3 regions of the Streptomyces sp. NPDC041968 genome follow, and region 1 is predicted to be linked to each of the others. Evidence: riboswitches for the same ligand, from Rfam matches in the RefSeq annotation. Region 1 holds a riboswitch; each other region holds the start of a gene.
What was found. A riboswitch is a leader RNA that binds a small molecule or an ion and turns the genes downstream of it on or off. The one in region 1 is predicted to bind cyclic di-AMP.

Region 2: another riboswitch for cyclic di-AMP. It lies ahead of ACZ6EG_RS15090 (transglycosylase SLT domain-containing protein); the one in region 1 lies ahead of ACZ6EG_RS28380 (transglycosylase family protein).
Region 3: another riboswitch for cyclic di-AMP. It lies ahead of ACZ6EG_RS30260 (M23 family metallopeptidase); the one in region 1 lies ahead of ACZ6EG_RS28380 (transglycosylase family protein).

What each region holds. Positions count from the first base shown of each region.
Region 1 covers NZ_JBVJCB010000013.1:85,747-93,455, forward strand. Annotated here, with positions in the region: gene ACZ6EG_RS28365 (DUF501 domain-containing protein) at 1-335, opposite strand, end outside; gene ACZ6EG_RS28370 (FtsB family cell division protein) at 385-867, opposite strand; gene eno (phosphopyruvate hydratase) at 979-2,259, opposite strand; gene ACZ6EG_RS28380 (transglycosylase family protein) at 2,539-3,270, opposite strand; cyclic di-AMP (ydaO/yuaA leader) riboswitch at 3,274-3,440, opposite strand; gene ACZ6EG_RS28385 (transglycosylase family protein) at 3,623-4,642, opposite strand; gene ACZ6EG_RS28390 (cytochrome P450 family protein) at 4,785-6,137, opposite strand; gene ACZ6EG_RS28395 (nucleoside triphosphate pyrophosphohydrolase) at 6,134-7,120, opposite strand; gene ACZ6EG_RS28400 (SurA N-terminal domain-containing protein) at 7,258-7,709, opposite strand, start outside.
Region 2 covers NZ_JBVJCB010000005.1:301,769-309,477, reverse strand. Annotated here, with positions in the region: gene ACZ6EG_RS15105 (glycosyltransferase family 2 protein) at 1-433, opposite strand, end outside; gene ACZ6EG_RS15100 (GNAT family N-acetyltransferase) at 462-1,526, opposite strand; gene ACZ6EG_RS15095 (HAD family hydrolase) at 1,811-2,620, shown strand; gene ACZ6EG_RS15090 (transglycosylase SLT domain-containing protein) at 2,698-3,189, opposite strand; cyclic di-AMP (ydaO/yuaA leader) riboswitch at 3,195-3,362, opposite strand; gene ACZ6EG_RS15085 (polyprenyl synthetase family protein) at 4,102-5,112, shown strand; gene ACZ6EG_RS15080 (LolA family protein) at 5,474-6,694, shown strand; gene ACZ6EG_RS15075 (ABC transporter ATP-binding protein) at 6,732-7,709, shown strand, end outside; gene ACZ6EG_RS15070 (ABC transporter permease) at 7,705-7,709, shown strand, end outside.
Region 3 covers NZ_JBVJCB010000015.1:80,618-88,326, reverse strand. Annotated here, with positions in the region: gene ACZ6EG_RS30275 (DNA gyrase/topoisomerase IV subunit A) at 1-2,102, opposite strand, end outside; gene ACZ6EG_RS30270 (M16 family metallopeptidase) at 2,389-3,741, shown strand; gene ACZ6EG_RS30265 (M16 family metallopeptidase) at 3,738-5,126, shown strand; cyclic di-AMP (ydaO/yuaA leader) riboswitch at 5,314-5,478, shown strand; gene ACZ6EG_RS30260 (M23 family metallopeptidase) at 5,491-6,255, shown strand; gene ACZ6EG_RS30255 (GntR family transcriptional regulator) at 6,473-7,168, shown strand; gene ACZ6EG_RS30250 (HPr family phosphocarrier protein) at 7,312-7,593, opposite strand.

The DNA.
Region 1 (7,709 bases):
TCGCGGCGCCGGATGTAGTCCTCGTGCGCGGCCCGGTAGGCGGCGGCCAGCTCGGGGTCGGTGGCGAGGCGCTCGGTCATCTCCTTCATCACGCCGTTCGCCTCCAGCGTGCCGATCGCGGAGGCCGCCCGCGGGCACGTCAGGTAGTACAGCGTGGGGAAGGGCGTGCCGTCGGGCAGCCGCGGTGCCGTCTCCACGACGTCCGGCTGGCCGCAGGGGCAGCGGTGCGCGATGGCGCGCAAACCGCGCGGAGGACGCCCGAGCTGCTGCTTGAAGGCCGCCACGTCCGCGTCGGTGGGCTCGGTGCGCGGGGTGGTCGGCGGGGGAGTCTGCATGACTGTCTTCTGCTGGTCTTCCTGTTGAGTCACGGCCGGCGCGGTCGGTTCACGGCCGGCTTGCGGCGGCGTCGGCCTTGTCGATCCCGTCCCAGACGTTGCGGTACCAGGGGCGGTCGGCGGCACCGGCCTCGGCGCGGGCCTGCTTGGCGGCGTCCGGGTCGACGACGACGAACCCCGTCTCCCCCGGCATCACGTAGTGCAGCCGCAGCCGGACCTGCTGCTCGGCGTAGGCGTCGTCCTGCCAGCGCGCCTTGAGGTCGCGCAGCTCCTCGACCCGGCTCCGGGTCTCGCGCTGCTCCCGCTGGAGATCGGCGACCTCCGCCCGCTGGGCGACGTACTGCCGTATCGGATAGGCGAGCGCCACGACCAGCGAGCAGAGCACCATCGCGAGCAGCGCGGCCCGGCCGGTCAGCCGGGAGCGGCGGGCCTGGCGCTTGGTCTGCGAACGGTAGACCCGGGCCGCGGTCTGCTCCCCGATGATCCGGATCCTGGTCGCGGTGGAGAAACGGTCCCGGTCCTTCACCGCCATGTCCCCGCCTCCCCTGCACCCTCGTGCGTCGCCCTACGTGCGTACGTCCCCGCACACGGTACGGGACCGAGTACGGGGACGTACGTACGACGCCGCCTCTTACGGGGCGGGTCAGCCCTTGAAGCGGGGGAACGCGCTGCGGCCGGCGTACACCGCGGCGTCGTCGAGGATCTCCTCGATGCGCAGCAGCTGGTTGTACTTGGCGACGCGCTCGGAGCGGGCCGGGGCACCGGTCTTGATCTGGCCGCAGTTGGTGGCGACGGCCAGGTCGGCGATGGTGACGTCCTCGGTCTCGCCGGAGCGGTGGGACATCATGCACTTGAAGCCGTTGCGCTGGGCCAGCTCGACGGCGTCCAGGGTCTCGGTCAGCGAGCCGATCTGGTTCACCTTGACGAGCAGGGCGTTGGCCGAGTTCTCCTCGATGCCGCGGGCCAGGCGCTCCGGGTTGGTGACGAACAGGTCGTCGCCGACGAGCTGCACCTTGTCGCCGAGCTGGGCGGTGATGGTGTTCCAGCCGTCCCAGTCGTCCTCGAACAGCGGGTCCTCGATGGAGACCAGCGGGTACGCCTCGACCAGCTCGGCGTAGTACTCGGTCATCTCGGCGGCGGTGCGGTTCTTGCCCTCGAAGGCGTAGGAGCCGTCCTTGTAGAACTCGGACGCGGCGACGTCGAGCGCCAGGGCGATCTGCTCGCCGGGGGTGTAGCCGGCCTCCTTGATCGCCTCGAGGATCAGGTCGAGGGCCTCGCGGTTGGAGCCGAGGTTCGGGGCGAAGCCGCCCTCGTCGCCGAGGCCGGTGGCCAGGCCCTTGTTCTTCAGGACCTTCTTCAGCGTGTGGTAGACCTCGGCGCCCCAGCGCAGGGCCTCGGAGAAGGACTCCGCGCCGATCGGGGCGATCATGAACTCCTGGATGTCCACGTTGGAGTCGGCGTGCGAGCCGCCGTTCAGGATGTTCATCATCGGCACCGGCAGCAGGTGCGCGTTGGGGCCGCCCAGGTAGCGGAAGAGCGGCAGGTCGCTGGCCTCGGACGCGGCGTGGGCGACGGCGAGGGAGACGCCGAGGATGGCGTTGGCGCCCAGCGAGCCCTTGTTGTCGGTGGCGTCCAGGTCGAACATGGCCTGGTCGATCAGGCGCTGCTCGGTGGCGTCGTAGCCGACCAGCTCCGGGCCGATCTGCTCGATGACGGCCAGGACGGCCTTCTCGACGCCCTTGCCCAGGTAACGGGCCGGGTCGCCGTCACGGAGTTCGATGGCCTCGAAGGCGCCGGTGGAGGCGCCGGAGGGAACGGCGGCACGACCCGTGCTGCCGTCGTCGAGGCCGACCTCGACCTCGACCGTGGGGTTGCCTCGGGAGTCCAGGATTTCCCGGGCTACGACGACGTCGATGGACGGCACGAGCATCTCCTTCTTCAATGTGACGCTTCGGTGTGACGCGCGGGTCCACAGGACCGCAGCGGCTCTGCGGGACCGAGCCTAACCGGCTCCGGGCGATCGGCCAGCCGATCGCCCACCCGCTGGACAGAACCGAGAGTAAATTGTTTCCGAACGGAACAAAGACGTTTCCGGAAACACCCGCGGTCCCGGGGAGGGCGGTGCGGGCGGGACGGGGGCGTGAAAAACCCGTCCCGGCGCGTACGGGGGAACACGCGCCGGGACGGGAGCAGGCGGGGCCGCTTACTTCAGGTGCAGCTGCTGGCCCGGGTAGATCAGGTCGGCCTCGTCGACGATGTCGTCGTTCAGCTTGAACAGCTTCGCCCAGCCGCCCTTGACGTCGTGCTCCTCGGCGATCGAGCTGAGGGTGTCGCCCTTGACGACCTTGTACTCGCCGTCGCCCTTCTCGACCTTCTTGCCGGTCGGGGTGGTGACGGTCTTCTTCTCGGCCGGCTTCTCGGCGGCCGGGCGCTCCTCGGAGCGGGAGGCCTTCTGCTCGGTGGAGCGGTCGGCGGTGGAGCCGCTGCTCTGGCTCTCGGAGCTGCCGGAGCCCTGCGCGGAACCGCTGTCCTGGCTCTCGGTGGAGCCGCCACCGGTGTACGCGGCGCCCGACAGGCCGGTGCCGCAGACCGGCCAGGCACCCTTGCCCTGGCCCGCGAGCACCTTCTCGGCGATCTCGATCTGCTGCGACTTGCTCGCCTGGTCGGCGGTCGCGGCGTACTGCGTACCGCCGTAGCCGGCCCAGGTGGAGGCGGAGAACTGCAGACCGCCGTAGTAACCGTTGCCGGTGTTGATGGACCAGTTGCCGCCGGACTCGCACTGGGCGACGGCGTCCCACTCGGAGGCGGTGGCGGCGGAGGCGTTGCCGGCCGCCATCAGCGGGGCGGCGACGGCGGCACCGGTGACACCGGCGACGGCGATGACTCGGGTGGCCTTGGACGGGCGACGGTGCTTGCCCTTGCCGGAAAACAGCATGGTTGATCCCCTCACCGACGCCTGCGAGGTGAGCTGTCGGGTTCGGGCCGGTTGAGTTGCCCGGCCGGGTTCCTCGCGGAACTCGGCTCCACCCCTAGCCGCTCCGGCTCGACTGCCCGGTGCGGCACTTACCTTGGGTCCCCCGCTCCTGCCTGCGGCGCTTGACGCGACGACTGTTCCCGGACGGCCGCTGGCAGGATTCGGCGTTGCGGCAGCCGGGGCCCGCGATGGCGAGCGACCATGACCGTAGACACGCGCTCGCCGGATTTTCAAAGACGATCACGGCTTCTGAGAGCTATGTCTCACGTGATCCAAATCGGACATAGGCCCCGAACCGTGACGTGAACTCCCCCTACTTTTGGCCCGATTCGCACCCGACCGTGAGCGTCTGACCGGGCAGGATGTGGTCCGGGTCGGCGCCGACGACCTCCTCGTTGCCGACGTACAGCGAGCGCCACCCGCCGTCGAGCTCAAGGGAGTCGGCGATGCCCCAGAGACTGTCGCCGGAACGGACGGTGTACGAGCCGTCGACGACCTCTCGCGCCTCACCCTCACCGCGCGAGGCGTGCCGCCCCGACGCGTCGGACCCGCGGCCCTCCTCGGCGCGGTCGCCGCGGTGCTTGCCGGCGCCGGACCCCGCGGTGTCGGTGAGGGCCGAAGAGCCCGCACGCTGGCCCGCCTTGTCCGTTTCGTCATCCTTGGTGGTGGCTGTGGACGACCTGTCGGACTCCTGCGGGTCGGCAGTCGCGGAGGGGCTGGTTCCGGGCGTTGTGTCGGCCTTGGCCGTTTCGTCCGGTTCGGCCGACGGGGAGTCAGGCGCGGCCGGGGGCGGGGACGAAGGCGAGACCCCGGAGGCCCGCTCGGACTCGTCGGACGAGCCGGACGACCCGGTACCGGACGCCGCGGTCGACCGGGGCGCCGTCGGCGTCCCCGCATCGTCCGACCCCTGCGCCGAACCCTCCTCCGCCGCACCCGTACCGCCGGCCGGCGAACCCGAGTCGTTGCCCAGGCCCGCGAGCAGACCACAGGTCGGCCAGGCGGCGATGCCCTGGTCCGCACGCAACTTCTCGGCGATTCTTATCTGCTGGGAGCGGCTGGCCTGATCGGCGCTCGACGCGTACTCCAGGCCGCCGTACTGCTCCCAGACGTCCTGGGACAGCTGCAGCCCGCCGTAGTAGCCGTTGCCGCTGCTCTGGCTCCAGGCGCCGCCGGTCTCGCACTCGGCGACCCGGTCCCAGTTCGCCCCGTCGGCCGCGTGCGCGCCGGTGGCGCCGAGAAGCGGGATCGCGATGGCGGAGCCCGTCACTCCGGCGGCGACGACCAGGGCGGGTGCCTGGCGGGGGCGGCGGTGACGACCGTTCCCGGAGAGCATGCGACGACCTTTCACGAGACAGCGGGGATCGCGCGGCCGTGAGACTGGGGGCCACGTTGATCCGTGAACGTATAGGCAGATGATCGCTTGTCACAAGTTCATGCCGCGCAGATCACGTGAAGATCACAAAGTTGAGCGCGTGTCACTTTTGCGAAGGCGACGCAACGCTCCCGTTCTTCGGCGCGACCGGTGTGAACGACACGGGCAGGGTGCGCAGACCTCGCATGATGAGCCCGCCGCGCCAGCGCAGTTCGGCCGGGTCGGCGGCCAGGCTCAGGTCCGGCAGGCGGGTCAGGAGCGTGGCGAGCGCGGTCTGCCCCTCCAGCCGGGCGAGCGGGGCGCCCAGGCAGTAGTGGATGCCGTGGCCGTACCCGAGGTGCTGACTGTCCCGGCGGGAGAGGTCCAGGGTGTCCGGGTCCGTGAACCGCTCCGGGTCCCGGTCGGCGGCGGCGAGGACGACGAGGACGGGGTCGCCCGCCGCGATGTCCTGCCCGCCGATGGTGAGCGGCCGGGTGGCGAAGCGCCACGTGGCCAGCTCCACCGGGCCGTCGTACCGCAGCAGTTCCTCCACCCCGGTCTCCAGCAGGGCGCGTTCGCCGTCGGCCAGGGACGACTGGAGACGGGCCCGCTGCTCCGGGTGCGTGAGCAGGGCGTACGTGCCGTTGCCCACCAGGTTCACGGTGGTCTCGAATCCCGCGAAGAGCAGGATGAAGGCCATGGCCGCGGCCTCGTTCTCGGTGAGGTGCTCGCCGTGGTCGGAGGCGCGGATGAGGCCGGAGATGAGGTCCTCACCGGGTTCGGGCTCGGGTGTCAGCGCCGCGCGCTTGCGGTGGATGAGCTCGGCGAGGTAGCCCCGCATCTTCTTCACCGACCGCGCCACCCCGCCCCGCGGCCCCCCGCCGTGGCGGATCATCATGCCCGCCCAGTCGCGGAAGTCGTCCTGGTCCTCGCGGGGTACGCCGAGCAGGTCGCAGATGGCGTAGATGGGAAGCGGGAAGGCGAACTCGTGGATGAGGTCGGCGCTGCCGGTGGCGGCGAACCGGTCGATGAGCCCGTCGGCGAGCTCCTGCACGCGGGGCGCGAACTCCGCCACCCGGCGCGGGGTGAACGCCTTGCTGACCAGTCGGCGCAGCCGGGTGTGGTCCGGCGGGTCGATGTTCAGCAGATGGGTCATCAGGTCGGCCTTGCGCTCCCCCGGGATGCCGGTCTTGCCCTTGGCGTGCGCGGGCTCGTCGTGGTGCGCCGGGTTCTTGGACAGCCGCGGGTCGGCGAGGGCCTGCTTGGCGTCGGCGTACCGGGTGACCAGCCAGGCCTCCACGCCGCTGGGCAGCCGTGTCCGGTGCACGGGGGAATGCTCGCGCAGCCAGGCGTACGCGGGGTAGGGGTCGCTCGCGAACTCCCAGGTGAACAGCTCGGGGGCGGGGCCTTCGGCGGCACCGGGGGCACGGTGGCCGGGGTGGGACGGCCGGCCGGGGTGGGGCGGGTGGCCGGTCACCCCTCGACCTCCCTGATCGCGTCCCGGTAGGTGCGGGCCGCCGCTCTCAGGGCCGCCTCCGGGTCGGTGCCCTCGGACTCGGCGCGGGCGGCGAGGGCGAGGAGTTCGTAACCCACACCTTCGCCGGTGGGAAGGGGGACGGTGAGGCCCGCCGTGCGGACCCGGGAGGCGAGCTTGGCGGCGAGGGCGAGTCCGGGCTGGCCGAGGGGGACGCCCTCGGTGACCGAGGTGCGCTGCTTCTCGGCGGCCTTGGTGCGCAGCCAGTGCTCCCTGACCTCCTCGGGGGTGGTCGCCGTCTCGTCGCCGAAGACGTGCGGGTGGCGGTGGATCAGTTTGCTGACGATGGTGCCGGCCACGTCGTCCACGGAGAACGGGGCGTCGGGATCCTCCTCGGCGATGCGGGCGTGGAAGACGACCTGGAGGAGGACGTCGCCCAGCTCCTCGCGGAGTTCGTCGCGGTCGCCGTCCTCGATCGCCTCGACCAGCTCGTACGCCTCCTCGATGGCGTACTTGGCCAGGCCCTCGTGGGTCCGCCGGGACGACCAGGGGCATGCGACGCGGATGCGGTCCATGACCTGCACGAGGTCGAGGAGGCGGGCGCCCGGGAGGTCGTAGGAGGCGGGGAGCAGCTCCAGGTCGGGCATGGTCAGGCGGCCGGAGCCGGCGAGGCGGGCCAGTCCGTCGGTGAGCGCGGGGTCGCCCTCACCGGTCGCCACGACCACCACGGTCCGGCCGCCGACGCAGGCCGCGACCAGCTCCTCGGCGGTCGGGGCCCCCTCGTCGACCCGTATGCCCGCCTCGCGCAGGTAGGGGAGCTGCGGGTGCGCCGCGTCGGCGCACAGCACGCGGTCGGCGGTGCGCAGGGCCTGCCAGGCGGGCCAGGACAGCAGGCCGGGGGCCACGCGATGGCTCGTGGTGAGCAGGACGATGCGGCCGGGGTCGGGGGCGGTGCCGGGAGCGGCGTCGGCGCTGATTGCGTTCACGATCAGAAACGTAACGCACGCGGCTGACGGCGCCCTGAGTTGTCCACAGGGGCTGTCCGCACGGGGTGCCCGCGCCGGATCTCCGCCGGGTGGCCGCCCGGGACCGTCCGTCGGTGGGCAGGCCCCGCGCAGGACCGTTACGCCGTCTGCTGGGCGCGCTGTGCCGTGATCTCCCGCAGCCACGGCGTCTTCGCGTCGACGCGGCTGCTCTTCTGGACGTCCCAGTCGCCGTAGCGCGGATTGAGGTCGACGTCGAGCTTGGCCGAGGCCTTGGACAGGGCCTGCCAGAACTCGGGACGGCTGGTGTCGGTGCCGAGGCTCTCGGCGAGCTTCTGGGCCTCCAGCTGGAGACGGAGGTTCTCGTCGAGGCGCTCGGGGGCGACACCGTACTGCTGGAGCCAGACCGTCTCCAGCTCCTTGGCGCCGCCGGCCTGCTCCTCCAGTCCGCCGCGCATCTTCTGCACCTCACTGCGGCTGACGGTCACCCCCGCGTCCTGGGCGGCGCGGTGCAGGACCCGGTCCAGGACCATGCTGTGCAGGGTGTCGCGGGTGAGGGTGCCGGTGCGGGCGACGACCTGCTGGTACTGGG
Region 2 (7,709 bases), on a different contig from region 1:
GGGTCTCCTCGGTCGCGGGGGCGTTGTCGACGACGACGATCTCGAAGTCCGGGTGGTCCTGCGCGAGCAGGGAGTCCAGCGCGCGGGCGAGCTGGTCCGCGCGTTCCCGGGTGGCGACCACGACACCGGCGGACGGCGGCGCGGACGGCGGCGCGGGCGTCGTCCCGCCGAGCACCTCCCGGGCGAGCGCCGCCAGCACCTCCGTGGGATCGGCGCCCTCGGGCACCTCCCCGAGCAGTGTCCCCACCGGCCGCCCCGCCCGCCTGACCAGGAGGAACACCGCCCCGGACGCCACCGGCGCGCTGCCCGGCCCCGGTCTCAGCACGGGGCCCTCGTCACCGAGGTCCAGTTCGGCGACCTGCACCGGCCCGATGCTCAGGAACTCCGCGATCTCCCGCCGGGTCTCCTGCCGCGCACGCCGTGCACCGGCCATGCGCCCACCCCCTCGTGGTTGCCCTTGGTCATGACCGGCGCAGCCGGGCCGCGCCCCTGAGCGTCCGTACCGCCAGCGAGGCCAGCCGGGGACGGTCGCGCACGAAGCCGTGCGCGCGGCGGGCCGGTTCGCGGCCGAGCCGGTGCAGCGCGGCGCCCGCCCCCGGGCGCGTGGCGGCGCCCTCGTACACGGGCATTCCACCGGTCCTGAGCGCGTCCTTGTACTCCGCCGCACCCCGGCCCAGGTCCAGCAGGCCGATCCCCCCGGCGGCGGCCGCCTCGGCCATGCGCAGATGCAGGACCAGCCCCGGCGAGTACTTGGCGAAGGACGGGTCGTAGGCCGGGAACCAGCACGCCAGGACCGTCGCCGAACGCAGCCCGAAGTGGGCGGCGACCGGCCGGCCGCCGGCGTAGAGCACGGACAGCGTGCCCGTGCACTCCGGTGCCCGGGTCTCGGCCAGCCGGGCCACGAGCCGGGTGATCCACTCCCGCGCGAACCGGTCCCGGCGCCCCGTCCTGCGGTACTGCGCCGACTTCCACGCCACCAGCGTGCGCAGGGCGGCCGGCTCGCGCTCGTCGAACACGAAGCGCACCTCCCCGGCCTGGCGGCCGAGCCTGCGCTCCTTGGCGAGCGTGGTCTTCAGGAACTTCGGCGACCGGACGCGCAGCGCGCTCTCGTACGCCTCGTACCCCTGCGCCACGTCGACGACGTACGTGGTGTGTTCCTCCGCCGCGAACGGGACGAACAACGCCTGGTCCGCCTCCAGGTTGTCGAAGGCCAGGCTCGACAGGGAACAGGCCCTGAGCAGCCGGCGGGTGTCCGGGACGAGTCCCTCGCGCAGCACCGCGCCCTGGCAGTCCGAGACCCCGAGCCCGATCGCCCGGCCCTGACCCAGCGCGCCGCGCTCGTGCGGCAGGAAACCGGCCGCCTCGCCGCCCTCGTACACCACGGCCACCCGCGCCCGCGGCCGTACCCGGCCCACGACGTCGGTGAACTCCGGCTCCATGAAGGGACTGCGGGGCGCCGCCGACTTGGCGCGCAGCTCGCGCCAGTGCTCCCGTTCCCCCTCGCCCAGCTCCTCCGGCCTGAGCACGCGCACACGTCCGCCGTTCAACCCGACCCCCCGATCAAGTCCCCCTGGACAACAGGAAGGTACCCCCCGGGGGGCCCGGCCGGTAGGCGGCGGGCCATCTTGTTGCCAATCGGTGCACAGGCCTTGAACCGGCCTTAGGGGAGATGTGCCAGGTTCCGGACACGAACGTGCGTCCTCGCGCGTACTTGCGCCCTACTCGTGCGCACTCGTGCCGTACTCGCGCGTCCTCGTTCGGATGCGATCGCGGGTGAGTCGGACAGGTCCGGTGTCCGTATTCTCTGATCATGGACCGCACCGCGTATTCACTCGTCGCCACCGACCTCGACGGCACGCTGCTCCGCGGCGACGACACCGTCTCCGACCGGTCGCTGGCCGCGCTGGCACGGGTGGCCGAGGCGGGTGCGCGACACCTGGTGGTGACCGGCCGGCCGGCCCCCCGGGTCCGGTCCCTGCTCGACCGTCTCGGCTGCACGGGGCTCGCGGTGTGCGGACAGGGCGCGCAGGTGTACGACGCCGGCGCGCACCGGATGCTGTGGTCGGTCACCCTGGACCGGGAGCTGGCCGAGACCGCGCTCGGCAAGATCGAGGCCGAGGTCGGCCAGGTGCACGCCGCCGTCGACCAGGACGGCGTGGACGGCCTCACGCTCATCGAGCCGGGGTACCTCATGCCCCATCCGACGCTGCCCGCGGTACGGGTCGAGCGGCGCGACGAACTGTGGGAGGCGCCGATCAGCAAGGTGCTGCTGCGCCATCCCGACCTCGGCGACGACGAGTTGGCGGCGACGGCGCGCGCGGTGGTCGGCTCCCTCGCCACGGTCACGATGTCCGGGCCCGGGACGGTGGAGCTCCAGCCGTGCGGCATCACCAAGGCGACCGGCCTGGCGCTGGCCGCCGAGCACCTCGGGCAGAGCCGGCGGCGGACGATCGCCTTCGGCGACATGCCCAACGACATCCCGATGTTCCACTGGGCCGCCCGCGGTGTCGCCATGGCCGACGCCCATCCCGAACTCAGGGCGGTGGCGGACGAGGTCACCCTCACGAACGAGGACGACGGCGTGGCCGTCGTCCTCGAGCGGATCTTCGGTACCTCCTAGCGCGGCCGCCGCCGCGGGGGGCACCCCCATGTGCGAGTCAGTACGACTCAGTACGACTCGGTACGACGCAGTACGGCTCAGTACGCGCCGAAGACGTTGTCCATCGAGCCGTACCGGTCGGCCGCGTAGTTGCAGGCCGCGGTGATGTTGGCGACCGGGTCGTACGGGTCCCAGGAGGTGCCGGGCACGTGGTACGCCTGGAAGGTCGGGTCGATCACCTGGAGCAGGCCCTTGGACGGAGTGCCGTTGATGGCGTTGATGTCCCAGTTGTTGATCGCGAGCGGGTTGCCGGAGGACTCCCGCATGATGTTGCGGTGGATGCCCTCGTAGGAGCCGGGAATGCCGTGCTGCGCCATGACGTCGAGCGACTCGCGGATCCAGCCGTCGAGCGTGTTCGGGTACGTGGTCGCGGCGGTGGCGGCGGCCGGGGCGGCGGCCGGGGTGGCGGCGGACGCGCCGGTGGCGCCGATGAGCGGCAGGGCGAGCACGGCGGCGCCGGTGCCGGCGACGGCGAGCTTGCGGGCGATGCGGGCGGTCCGGGCGTGACGGTTCTGACCGTTGGCAGACATGCTTGAGTCCCTCTCCTTACGCCTGCGAGGTGAGCTGTCGGGTTCGGGCGGGGAGGTGCCCGGCCGCGCCCTGACGGGTACGGCTTCACCCCGAGCCGCTCCGGTGGTGACCGGTGCGGCGACTTACCTGGGTCCCCCGCTCCTGCCTGCGAGTTTGTTGGTGGATGACTGTGCGTTCGGGCGGTGGCAGGATTCGGCGTCCGCCCGACAGGCCGGGAACGTATGCGAGAGCACATGTCCGGAACAAGTGCAGGAATCACCCAACACTCCTGTTGACCTTGATCTGGGGTGTTTGGGGTGCTTGATCCTTTGCGTCTGCCAAGCCTCAACTGGCTTGCGGGGCAAAGGGAGGACACAGTCGGCGACGCGGTTGCTCACAGGGGGGACGGAGTGAGCCAACTCACGGGGCTCAACAAGAGCGGCAAATCGGGCATTAATCCCAACTGTGCGCCAACCGGCCGCGGGTGGGGAGTGCGGTGCGGAACGGCTCGCCGGTTCTGCCACCCCTCGGACGGCGCCGGCCGTCGCGCGCTCCCCTGTGGGGGCCGCCCTCAGGGCCCCGTCCCGTCCGGTGTTCCCGTGCACTGTGCGGGCATCCGTTCGGCACGGGAGGGGGTGTGCCGAGTGGGTGACGTTCTCGGAGTGCGGGCCGTTGGGAGGGGTGATGGGATCTTCCGTGGCGGCTCCCGGTCCGCTCGTGCTCCGGGCCGCGTCCCTCCAGCGATGTCGATCAATATCTGCTCATATCGCCTGATCAAAAACTTGCCGCGCATGATCCGATACCGACCGGCCTGTAACGGTGGGCGCTAGCGGTGATCGAAACGTGACCGGATACGCTGACTTGAGTGGTGGCAGCGACCTATCGACAAACCAGGTAATCGCCAGTAGACACCAGCAGACAGGAGACCCCTCGTGACCGTCGTCGGGCCGTTCGGGCTGAGCGTGCGGGACCAGGCTCTGGAAGCCGATGTCCAGGCCGGATTGGTTGCTGTCGAGGAAGGGTTGCTCGAGGCAACCAAGAGCGAGGTGCCCTTCATCACGGAGGCCGCCCAGCACCTGGTGCGGGCGGGAGGCAAACGGTTCCGCCCGTTGCTGGTGATGCTCGCGTCCCAGTTCGGCGACCCCTACGCCCCCGGCATCGTGCCCTCGGCGGTCGTCGTGGAGCTGACCCACCTCGCCACGCTGTACCACGACGACGTGATGGACGAGGCCGCCGTACGGCGCGGTGTGCCCAGCGCGAACACCCGCTGGGACAACTCGGTCGCGGTCCTCACCGGCGACTTCCTGTTCGCCCGCGCCTCCCAGATCCTCGCCGACCTCGGCCCCGAGGCGGTCCGCGTGCAGGCCCTGGCCTTCGAGCGGCTGGTGACCGGCCAGATCCTGGAGACGGCGGGCCCGCAGGACGGCCGGGACCCGGTCGACCACTACCTGGACGTGCTGGGCGGCAAGACGGGATCGCTGGTGGCCGTCTCCTGCCGGTTCGGCGCGATGATGTCCGGCGCCGACGAGACGGTCGTGGACGTCCTGACCCAGTACGGCGAGCGGCTCGGGGTCGCCTTCCAGCTCGCGGACGACGTCCTGGACATCGCCTCCGACTCCCACGAGTCGGGCAAGACGCCCGGCACCGACCTGCGGGAGGGCATTCCGACCCTCCCGGTGCTGCGGCTGCGCGAGCGGGCGGCCCGGCTGGGGCTGGCCGAGGACGTCGCCCTGTGCGAGCTGCTGGACTCCGACCTGAGCGACGACGCCCGGCACGCGGAGGCACTGCGCCTGCTGCGCGCCCACCCCGCGCTGGAGCAGGCGCGCCGGGACACCGTCCGGTACGCCGAGGAGGCCCGGGCGGCGCTGGCCCCGCTCAAGGAGTGCGACGCGAAGACCGCGCTGGTGGAGCTGTGCGAGGCCGTGGTGCACCGGGCCGGCTGAGCCTCGCCGGCCGGGTCGGCGCCGTCACGCGTGCCGGTGCCGGTATCGCTGCCCGGTAGGGGCCGCCCGTGAGGGCCGGTCGGCAGCGGGATGGCGGCGCACCCGCTTCCGCGGGGGCGCGTGCACCGGACGGTGCACCCCACCCCTACGGGCCGGGGGAGTCGCCGCCCCTGCGTCTCATCCCGCAGGAGTACGCGGAGTTGAGCCCGCGGTCTGACGCTTCCGCCCGGCGTATTTGGTCAGATGGTCACTACGGAAAACACCAATCCTCACCGATTCGGGTGAGAATGGCGGCTCACGGGTGAGAGAACGAGTGCGAGGTCGCGAGACAGCCGCCGCCGACGACGGAGGTAGGGCACACATGGCACCGATCGATTCCGACGACAACACGACCGCCGCCGGGGAGGGCGAGGAGACGCGCGCCGGACGGCGAAAGGCCGCGCGGTACGTCGTCCCGGTCGCGGTGATGGGAGTGGCGGCCGCGACGATCGGCCTCGTCCCCGCGCTCGCCGACTCCGGGGACCCCGACCTCCCGAAGATCACGGCGGAGCAACTGCTGCAGAAGATCGCCGAGTCGGACGTCGAGCAGCTGTCCGGCACCGTCAGGATCAGCACGGATCTGGGCCTGCCGGACCTCGGCGGCCTGGAGAGCGGCCTGCTGTCCGGGATGTCGGGTGGCCCCGGCGCCGGGGCCGACGGCGACGAGGACGGCTCCGCCGCCGACCCGTCGGCCAAGCTCACCGGGCTGGTCTCCGGCACCCACACGCTGCGGGTCGCCGCCGACGGCCCCGACCGGCAGAAGCTGTCCCTGCTGGAGAACGCCGCCGAGTACAGCCTGATCCACGACGGCAAGGACGTCTGGGGCTACGACAGCGCGTCCAACGAGGTCTTCCACTCCACCGCCCCCGACACCGCCGGCCAGCGGGAGAAGGAGGTGCCGGTCACCCCGAAGGACTTCGCCGACCAGGCACTCAAGGCGGTCGACGACACCACCTCGGTGACCGTGGACGGCACCGCGCAGGTGGCCGGCCGGGATGCCTACCGGCTGGTGATCAAGCCCAAGCAGTCCGGGTCCACCGTCGGTGCCGTCACCGTCGCGGTGGACGCCGGGACCGGTATGCCGCTCAAGTTCACGCTGACCCCGGCGAGCGGCGGCGCCGCCGTCGTGGACGCGGGCTTCACCCAGGTCGATTTCGCGAAGCCGGACGCGTCGACGTTCGACTTCACCCCGCCCAAGGGCGCGAAGGTCACCGAGGGTGACGAGGCGGCCGGGGCGCCGGAGCGGGGACACCGGGCCGGGGGCGGTCTCGCGGAGGGGGCGGACGGCCTGGAGGTCCTCGGGGAGGGCTGGAACGCGATCGCCACCTTCGACACCGGCGGCCAGGGCCTGCCCACGGCTGCCGCGGGCGGTGGCCTCGGCGGCTTCCTGGGCTCCTTCGGCGACCAGGTCAAGGGCGACTTCGGTACCGGCACGGTCTTCAAGACCCGCCTGGTCAACGCCCTGATCACGGACGACGGCCAGGTCTACGCCGGTGCCGTCACCAAGGACGCGCTGGTCAAGGCGGCCGACGCCGCGAAGTAGCGGCACCGCCGTCCCCGTACGACAGGAGAGGGAGCCGATGGCCCGACCGGCCGCCGCGCAGCCGGAGCGCCCGGACCGGGGGAGCGTGGAGGACGCCGTCATCGCCACCCGCGCGCTCACCAAGCGCTACGGCGGCGGACACCTCGCCGTCGACGGTCTGGACCTGACCGTCCCGGCGGGCAGCGTCTTCGGCTTCCTCGGCCCCAACGGCTCCGGCAAGACCACCACCATCCGGATGCTGATGGGGCTGATCGAGCCGACCTCGGGGACGGCGCGCGTGCTGGGCCGGCCCGTGCCGCGCGCCGCCCGCACCGTGCTGCCCCAGGTCGGGGCCCTCATCGAGGGCCCGGCCCTGTACGGCTTCCTCTCCGGCCGCGACAACCTGCTGCGCTACGACGCCGCCGACCCGACCGCCGACCCGCGCACCCGGCGCGAGCGCGTCGCCGCGGCGCTGGACCGGGTCGGCCTCGCGGCCGCCGCCGGCAAGAAGGCGAAGGCGTACTCGCTCGGCATGAAGCAGCGGCTCGGGCTCGCCGCGGCGCTGCTCCAGCCGCGCCGCCTGCTCGTCCTGGACGAACCGACCAACGGGCTCGACCCCCAGGGCATGCGCGAGATCCGTGCCCTCGTGCGCGAACTGGCCTCCGACGGCACCACCGTCTTCCTCTCCTCCCACCTGCTGGACGAGATCGAGCAGGTGTGCACGCACGCCGCCGTGATGGCCCAGGGGCGGCTGATCACCCAGGGCCCGGTCGCCGACCTGGCGGCGGGGGCACGCGGCCGGCTGGTGGTGACCACCCCGGACGCGGGGGAGGCCGCGCGGGTGCTGAAGGAGCAGGGGGCCGCGGACGTGCTGATCGCCGAGGACCGGGTGAGTGCGGAGCCACCCCCCGACGGCGACCTCGCCGATCTGAACGCGGCGCTGGTGTCGGCCGGGGTCCGCGTCCGGGGCTTCGCGGTGGAGCGGGCCTCGCTGGAGGACGCGTTCGTGGCGCTCACCGGGGAGGGTTTCGATGTC
Region 3 (7,709 bases), on a different contig from region 1:
ACGCCCGCCACACCGCCCGCGGGGCGGCCCTGCGGGCGGACCTGCGCGGCCTGGTAGCGCAGCAGCTGCGCGTCGTCCGTGATGAAGACCAGGTCCTCGTCACCGGTGCGCAACTCGACGCCGCCCACGATCCGGTCGCCCTCCTTGAGGGAGATGACCTCCAACTCGTCCTTGTGCGACGGATAGTCGGGCACGACACGCTTGACGACGCCTTGCTCGGTGCCGAGCGCGAGACCGGGCGACGACTCGTCCAGCGTGGTCAGACAGACGACCGTCTCGTCGTCCTCCAGGGAGACGAACTCCGCCAGCGGCGCACCGCCGGACAGGTTCGGCGTGGGCATGGGCTCCGGGAGCTGGGGGAGGTCGACGACGTTCACCCGCAGGAGGCGGCCCGCGGACGTCACCACGCCCACCTCGCCCCGGGCCGTGGCCGCCACCGCCGAGACGATCAGGTCGTGCTTGACGCGCTTCGCGCCCGCCTCCGTGACCAGGGGCTCGTCGCTCGCCGTACGGGCGATCAGCCCCGTCGACGACATCAGCACCCGGCACGGGTCGTCCGCCACCTGGAGCGGCACCGCGGCCACCGGGGCCCCGGACGACTCCAGCAGGACCGTACGCCGGTCGGTGCCGAACTTCTTCGACACCGCCGCCAGTTCGGCGGAGACCAGCTTGCGCAGCTCGGCGTCCGAGTCGAGGATGCGGGTCAGTTCCTCGATCTCCGCGTTCAGCCGGTCCTTCTCCGACTCCAGCTCGATGCGGTCGAACTTGGTGAGCCGGCGCAGCGGCGTGTCCAGGATGTACTGCGTCTGGATGTCGCTCAGCGAGAACCGCTCCATCAGGCGCTGCTTGGCCTGCGCGGAGTTCTCGCTGGAGCGGATGAGCCGGATGACCTCGTCGATGTCGACCAGGGCGGTGAGCAGGCCCTCGACCAGGTGCAGGCGGTCGCGGCGCTTGGTGCGGCGGAACTCGCTGCGGCGCCGTACGACGGTGAAGCGGTGGTCGAGATAGACCTCCAGCAGCTCCTTGAGGCCCAGGGTGAGGGGCTGGCCGTCCACCAGGGCGACGTTGTTGATGCCGAAGGACTCCTCCATCGGCGTCAGCTTGTAGAGCTGCTCCAGGACCGCCTCGGGCACGAAGCCGTTCTTGATCTCGATGACCAGGCGCAGCCCGTGCTCGCGGTCGGTGAGGTCCTTGACGTCCGCGATGCCCTGGAGCTTCTTCGAGCCCACCAGGTCCTTGATCTTGGCGATGACCTTCTCGGGGCCGACCGCGAAGGGCAGCTCGGTGACGACCAGGCCCTTGCGGCGGGCCGTCACGGTCTCCACGGACACCGTCGCGCGGATCTTGAACGTGCCGCGGCCCGTCTCGTAGGCGTCCCGGATGCCGGGCAGGCCGACGATCCGGCCGCCGGTCGGCAGGTCGGGGCCCGGCACGTGCTTCATCAGGGCTTCGAGGTCGGCGTTCGGGTACCGGATCAGGTGCCGGGCGGCCGCGATCACCTCGCGCAGGTTGTGCGGCGGCATGTTCGTGGCCATGCCGACCGCGATGCCGGAGGCGCCGTTGACCAGCAGGTTCGGGAAGGCGGCGGGCAGCGCCACCGGCTCCTGCTCCTGGCCGTCGTAGTTGGGACCGAAGTCGACGGTGGCCTCGTCGATGGACTCCGTCATGAGGCTGGTCGCCTCGGCCATCCGGCACTCGGTGTACCGCATGGCGGCCGGCGGGTCGTCGTTGCCCAGCGAGCCGAAGTTGCCGTGGCCGTCCACCAGGGGCACGCGCATGGAGAAGGACTGGGCCATGCGCACCAGGGCGTCGTAGATGGACGCGTCGCCGTGGGGGTGCAGCTTGCCCATGACCTCGCCGACGACACGGGCGCACTTCACGTAGCCGCGCTCGGGCCGCAGACCCATCTCGTTCATCTGGTACACGATGCGGCGGTGCACCGGCTTGAGGCCGTCGCGGGCGTCCGGGAGCGCACGGGAGTAGATGACCGAGTACGCGTACTCGAGGAAGGAGCCCTGCATCTCGTCGACGACGTCGATGTCGAGGATCCTCTCCTCGTACGCGTCGTCGGGCGGCGGGGTCTTCGTGCTACGGCGGGCCATCGCTGCCGGCTCCTTGCTGAAGCGTGAACGGTGATCTGACGCGGTCCATTGTGGACCGCGGCACTGACAGCGACCGACCAGGACCCGTCACGGGCTGCCCGGCCCGGCGCTGCCCGCAGGGTACGCCCTCGCCCCCGTCGGACCGCCAACCCCGTTCTCGCTCTCGGCGTAGGAGGTGCGGGAACTTCACCGGTGGCCCGCACGCTTGCATACAGTGGCGGGACCGGCGGAATTCCGCAGTTCCGCCCCATGACTCCACCAAGATTCCGCGAGCGAAGGGACGTACATGCCCATGGGTCACACGGCCACAGCCCAGGCAGACTCCGGCGGCCTGACAGCGACCGAGCACCGCCTGGCCAACGGCCTGCGCGTGGTGCTCTCCGAGGACCACCTGACCCCGGTCGCGGCGGTGTGCCTCTGGTACGACGTCGGCTCGCGCCACGAGGTCAAGGGGCGCACCGGCCTGGCTCACCTCTTCGAGCACCTGATGTTCCAGGGCTCCGCCCAGGTCAAGGGCAACGGTCACTTCGAACTGGTGCAGGGCGCCGGTGGCTCGCTCAACGGCACCACCAGTTTCGAGCGCACCAACTACTTCGAGACCATGCCCGCCCACCAGCTGGAGCTCGCCCTCTGGCTGGAGGCCGACCGCATGGGCTCGCTGCTCGCCGCCCTCGACGAGGAGTCGATGGAGAACCAGCGGGACGTCGTCAAGAACGAGCGCCGCCAGCGCTACGACAACGTCCCCTACGGCACCGCGTTCGAGAAGCTGACCGCCCTCGCCTACCCGGAGGGCCACCCCTACCACCACACGCCGATCGGCTCGATGGCCGACCTGGACGCGGCGACCCTGGAGGACGCGCGCGCGTTCTTCCGCACCTACTACGCGCCGAACAACGCGGTGCTGTCGGTCGTCGGCGACATCGACCCCGAGCAGACCCTCGCCTGGGTCGAGAAGTACTTCGGCTCCATCGCCTCGCACGACGGCAAGCAGCCGCCCCGGGACGGTTCGCTGCCCGACGTCATGGGCGGGGAGCTGCGCGAGGTCGTCGAGGAGGAGGTCCCGGCCCGCGCCCTGATGGCGGCCTACCGCCTGCCGGAGGACGGCACGCGCGCGTGCGACGCAGCCGACCTGGCCCTCACCGTCCTGGGCGGCGGCGAGTCGTCCCGGCTGTACAACCGGCTGGTGCGCCGCGACCGCACGGCCGTCGCCGCCGGCTTCGGTCTGCTGCGGCTCGCGGGAGCGCCCTCCCTGGGGTGGCTGGACGTGAAGACGTCCGGTGACGTGGAGGTGCCGGTCATCGAGACCGCCATCGACGAGGAACTCGCCCGGTTCGCCCAGGAGGGCCCGACCGCCGAGGAGATGGAGCGCGCCCAGGCCCAGCTGGAGCGCGAGTGGCTGGACCGCCTGGGCACGGTCGCGGGCCGCGCCGACGAACTGTGCCGCTACGCGGTCCTGTTCGGCGACCCGCAGCTCGCCCTCACCGCCGTGCAGCGGGTGCTCGAGGTCACGGCGGAAGAGGTCCAAAAGGTCGCCAAGGCCCGCCTGCGCCCCGACAACCGCGCGGTGCTCGTCTACGAGCCCACCGCTCCCGCCGACGTGAACGACGCCACCGACGAGAACGAGGAGGCGGCCAAGTGACCGAGCTCGCCACCATGGAATTCCACCAGCAGCCGCAGGCCGGCGAGCCCAGGCCGTGGGCGTTCCCGGCACCGGAGCGCGGCAGCCTCGACAACGGCCTGACCGTGCTGCGCTGCCACCGCCCCGGCCAGCAGGTCGTCGCCGTCGAGGTGCTGCTCGACGCGCCCCTGGACGCCGAGCCCACCGGTCTCGACGGCGTCGCCACCATCATGGCGCGGGCCTTCTCGGAGGGCACCGACAAGCACTCCGCCGAGGACTTCGCCGCCGAGCTGGAGCGCTGCGGGGCCACCCTCGACGCGCACGCCGACCACCCCGGCGTCCGGCTGAGCCTGGAGGTGCCCGTCTCGCGCCTCGCCAAGGCCCTCGGCCTGGTCGCCGACGCCCTGAGGGCGCCCGCGTTCGCGGACGGCGAGGTCGAACGGCTGGTCCGCAACCGCCTCGACGAGATCCCGCACGAGCTGGCCAACCCCGCCCGCCGGGCCGCCAAGGAGCTCTCCAAGGAGCTGTTCCCGGCCGGGACGCGCATGTCGCGCCCCCGCCAGGGCACCGAGGAGACCGTCGCGAGCATCGACTCCGCCGCCGTACGCGCCTTCTACGAGAAGCACGTCCGGCCCGCCACGGCCACCGCCGTGGTCGTCGGAGACCTCACCGGCGTGGACCTCGACGCGCTGCTCGGCGAGACGCTGGGCGCGTGGACCGGCTCCGCCGCGGAGCCCCGTCCCGTGCCGTCGGTGACCGCCGACGACCGGGGCCGGGTCGTCATCGTGGACCGCCCCGGCGCCGTCCAGACGCAGCTGCTCATCGGCCGCACCGGCTCCGACCGGCACGACCGCGTGTGGCCCGCCCAGGTGCTCGGCACCTACTGCCTCGGCGGCACCCTCACCTCGCGTCTGGACCGCGTCCTGCGCGAGGAGAAGGGCTACACCTACGGAGTCCGGGCGTTCGGGCAGGTCCTGCGCTCCGCGCCCGACGGGACCGGCGCCGCCATGCTGGCCATCAGCGGCTCCGTCGACACCCCCAACACCGGCCCGGCCCTGGAGGACCTGTGGACGGTGCTGCGCAAGCTCGCCGAGGGCGGGCTCACCGACGCCGAGCGTGACGTCGCCGTGCAGAACCTGGTGGGCGTGGCGCCGCTGAAGTACGAGACGGCGGCCGCCGTCGCGAGCACATTGGCCGACCAGGTCGAGCAGCACCTGCCCGACGACTACCAGGCGACGCTCTACCGCCAACTCGCCGCCACGGGCACCGTGGAGGCCACGGCGGCGGTCGTGAACGCCTTCCCGGTGGACCGTCTGGTGACGGTCCTCGTCGGCGACGCGGCACAGATCAAGGAGCCGGTCGAGGCGCTCGGCATCGGTGAAGTCACCGTGGTGGCGGCCGAGTAGCGGTACGCGCTGGGGCCCTGGTGACCGGAGTGTCGCCAGGGCCGCCGTTTGTCCGAATTGAGGGAGAGGCTGCCTGTCTGCGCTGTGGCATGCGCTACAAAAAGCCGGTTGCGTTTGAGGATTGAAGACAACCGCGTTTAGCGTCTTCCGGGCTGTTCGTCAGGCAGTGCGCCGCACCCGCGGCACCGGACAGTCATCGCCGAGTCCCCGTACGGCGCGAGCCAGGGGAGCCGGGGACCCACCGTAGTCCCTGGGGTGAATCGGACGCCCGCGCGTGCCGCGAGGGGGCCCGTAGGAGACCTTCCACCTCCGAACCCGTCAGCTAACCCGGTAGGCGAGAGGGAAGGAAAGGACCAGCCTCCACATGGCGTTCACGCGCGCCGTCGGCAAGCACCGCCGTCCCGGCCGGATGCACCGCACCACCGCCCGCGCGGCGGGTGTCGCGGCCCTCGCCACCACCGGCGTCGTCGGCACCCTCGCGGCTCCGGCGCTCGCCGCCGAGCCCCAGGCGGAGCAGAGCGGGCTCACCCCGGTCATCAGCATCGGCGACTCCCTGGCCGACGAGATCGACGCCCAGGCCGCCGCGCAGAAGCAGGCCGCCCTGGACGCCGCCGCCCGTGAGGCGGCGCAGGAGGCCGCGCGCGAGCGGGCCGCCGAGGCCGCCGAGGAGGCGCGCGAGGCCAAGGAGCGCGCCGCGCGGGAGGCGGAGCGCAAGCGCCTCAACACCTTCGTCACGCCGATCACCGCCTCCTACGTCTCCACCGCGTACCAGGCCGGCAGTTCCCTGTGGTCCTCCGGCAGCCACACCGGCATCGACTTCCACGCCTCCACCGGCACCTCCGTGCACGCGGTCGGCGTCGGCACCGTCGTCGAGGCCGGCTGGGGCGGGGCGTACGGCAACCAGGTCGTGCTCAAGATGCACGACGGCACGTACACGCAGTACGGCCACCTGTCGTCCATCGGTGTCTCGGTGGGCCAGTCGGTCGACGCGGGACAGCAGATCGGCCTCTCCGGCGCCACCGGCAACGTCACCGGACCGCACCTGCACTTCGAGGCCCGTACGAGCCCCGAGTACGGCTCTGACATGGACCCCGTCGCCTACCTGCGCTCCCACGGCGTGAACGTCTGACGACGGAGTGAACGTCTGACGACGGACGAACGGCACGCGAAAGCCCCGGCTCCCCGAGCCGGGGCTTTCGCATTTCCGGGGTGTTCCCGACGTGGCCGTTGTCCAAAAAGTGTCCATGAAATCCACATCGCCGTCGGAATTCCCGCCGCATTGGCCTAGAGTCGCTGAACACGCGTCAATCGTCGACGTTTCCCGGGGATGAAGGCGGAGGTCGGGCATGCGCATTCCGGCGCATTCGGTGTGCACGGCGATCCGGGACGACATCGTCTCCGGTGTCCACGGGCGCGGCAGCCGCCTCACCGAGGAACTCCTGGCCCGCCGCTACGGTGTCTCCCGCGTCCCGGTCCGTGAGGCACTGCGCACGCTGGAGGCGGAGGGGTTCGTGGTGACCCGGCGGCACGCGGGCGCGTGCGTCGCGGAGCCGACCGAGCGGGAGGCGGCGGACCTGCTGGAGACGCGTACGCTCCTCGAACCCCTCGGCGCGTCCCGGGCCGCCCGGCGCCGTACCGAGGCGCATCTCAAGGTCCTGCGCGGGCTGGTGCGGCTGGGACAGGAGCGTGCCAGGCAGGGGAGCGGCGACGATCTGCGCTCGCTCGACGGATGGTTCCACGAGACCCTCGCCCAGGCCGTCGGCAGCCCGTCCCTGACGGCGTTGCTGACCCAGCTGCGCCACAAGATCGCCTGGCTGTACGCCGTGGAGGCCGCGGCCGACCCGGTGGGGTGCTGGGCGGAGCACGGCGCGATCGTCGACGCGGTGGCCCGGGGCGACGGCGAGCGCGCACGGGCTCTCATGACGCTGCACGCCGAACGATCGGCGCCGGCGCACCGCCTGCGCTTCGCCGCCGGAGGCGAGGCGGCGGACCGTGTGAGGAACCCGCAACGTGCCGTAAACATCTCGGGTCTGCGTTATTAACAGGAGCGCCGTATACAAAGACAGGGGAATTCGAGGGGTTCATTTCTGCTGCCCGTAAAAGCGAATTCACCCCCCAGGAGTGGTGCAAGATAAAGGCCCGCCCGGGATTCCGGGCGGGCCTTTATCGGCGGTACTGCCGTCGGTCAGACGGTCTCGGGAAGCTCTTCGAGACCCTCGGCGACCAGCTTCGCCAGTCGCTCCAGGGCGGCGTCCGCGCCCTCGGCGTCGGAGGCGAGCACGATCTCCTCGCCGCCCTGGGCGCCGAGGCCGAGGACGGCCAGCATGGAGGCCGCGTTGACGGGGGAGCCGTCGGCCTTGGCGATCGTGACCGGGACGCCTGTGGCCGTGGCGGCTCGGACGAAGATGGAGGCGGGGCGGGCGTGGAGACCCTCGGCCCAGCCGACGTTGACGCGGCGCTCAGCCATGTGATGCTGCCCTTCAGGTGTTCAGGGGTCTGATGTTGTCTAGACCACTCTTGTCTAGACCAGTTTCCCACATCGTGAAGCGTCCCGGGACGGCTGTGCGCAGCCCCGCGTGGTCG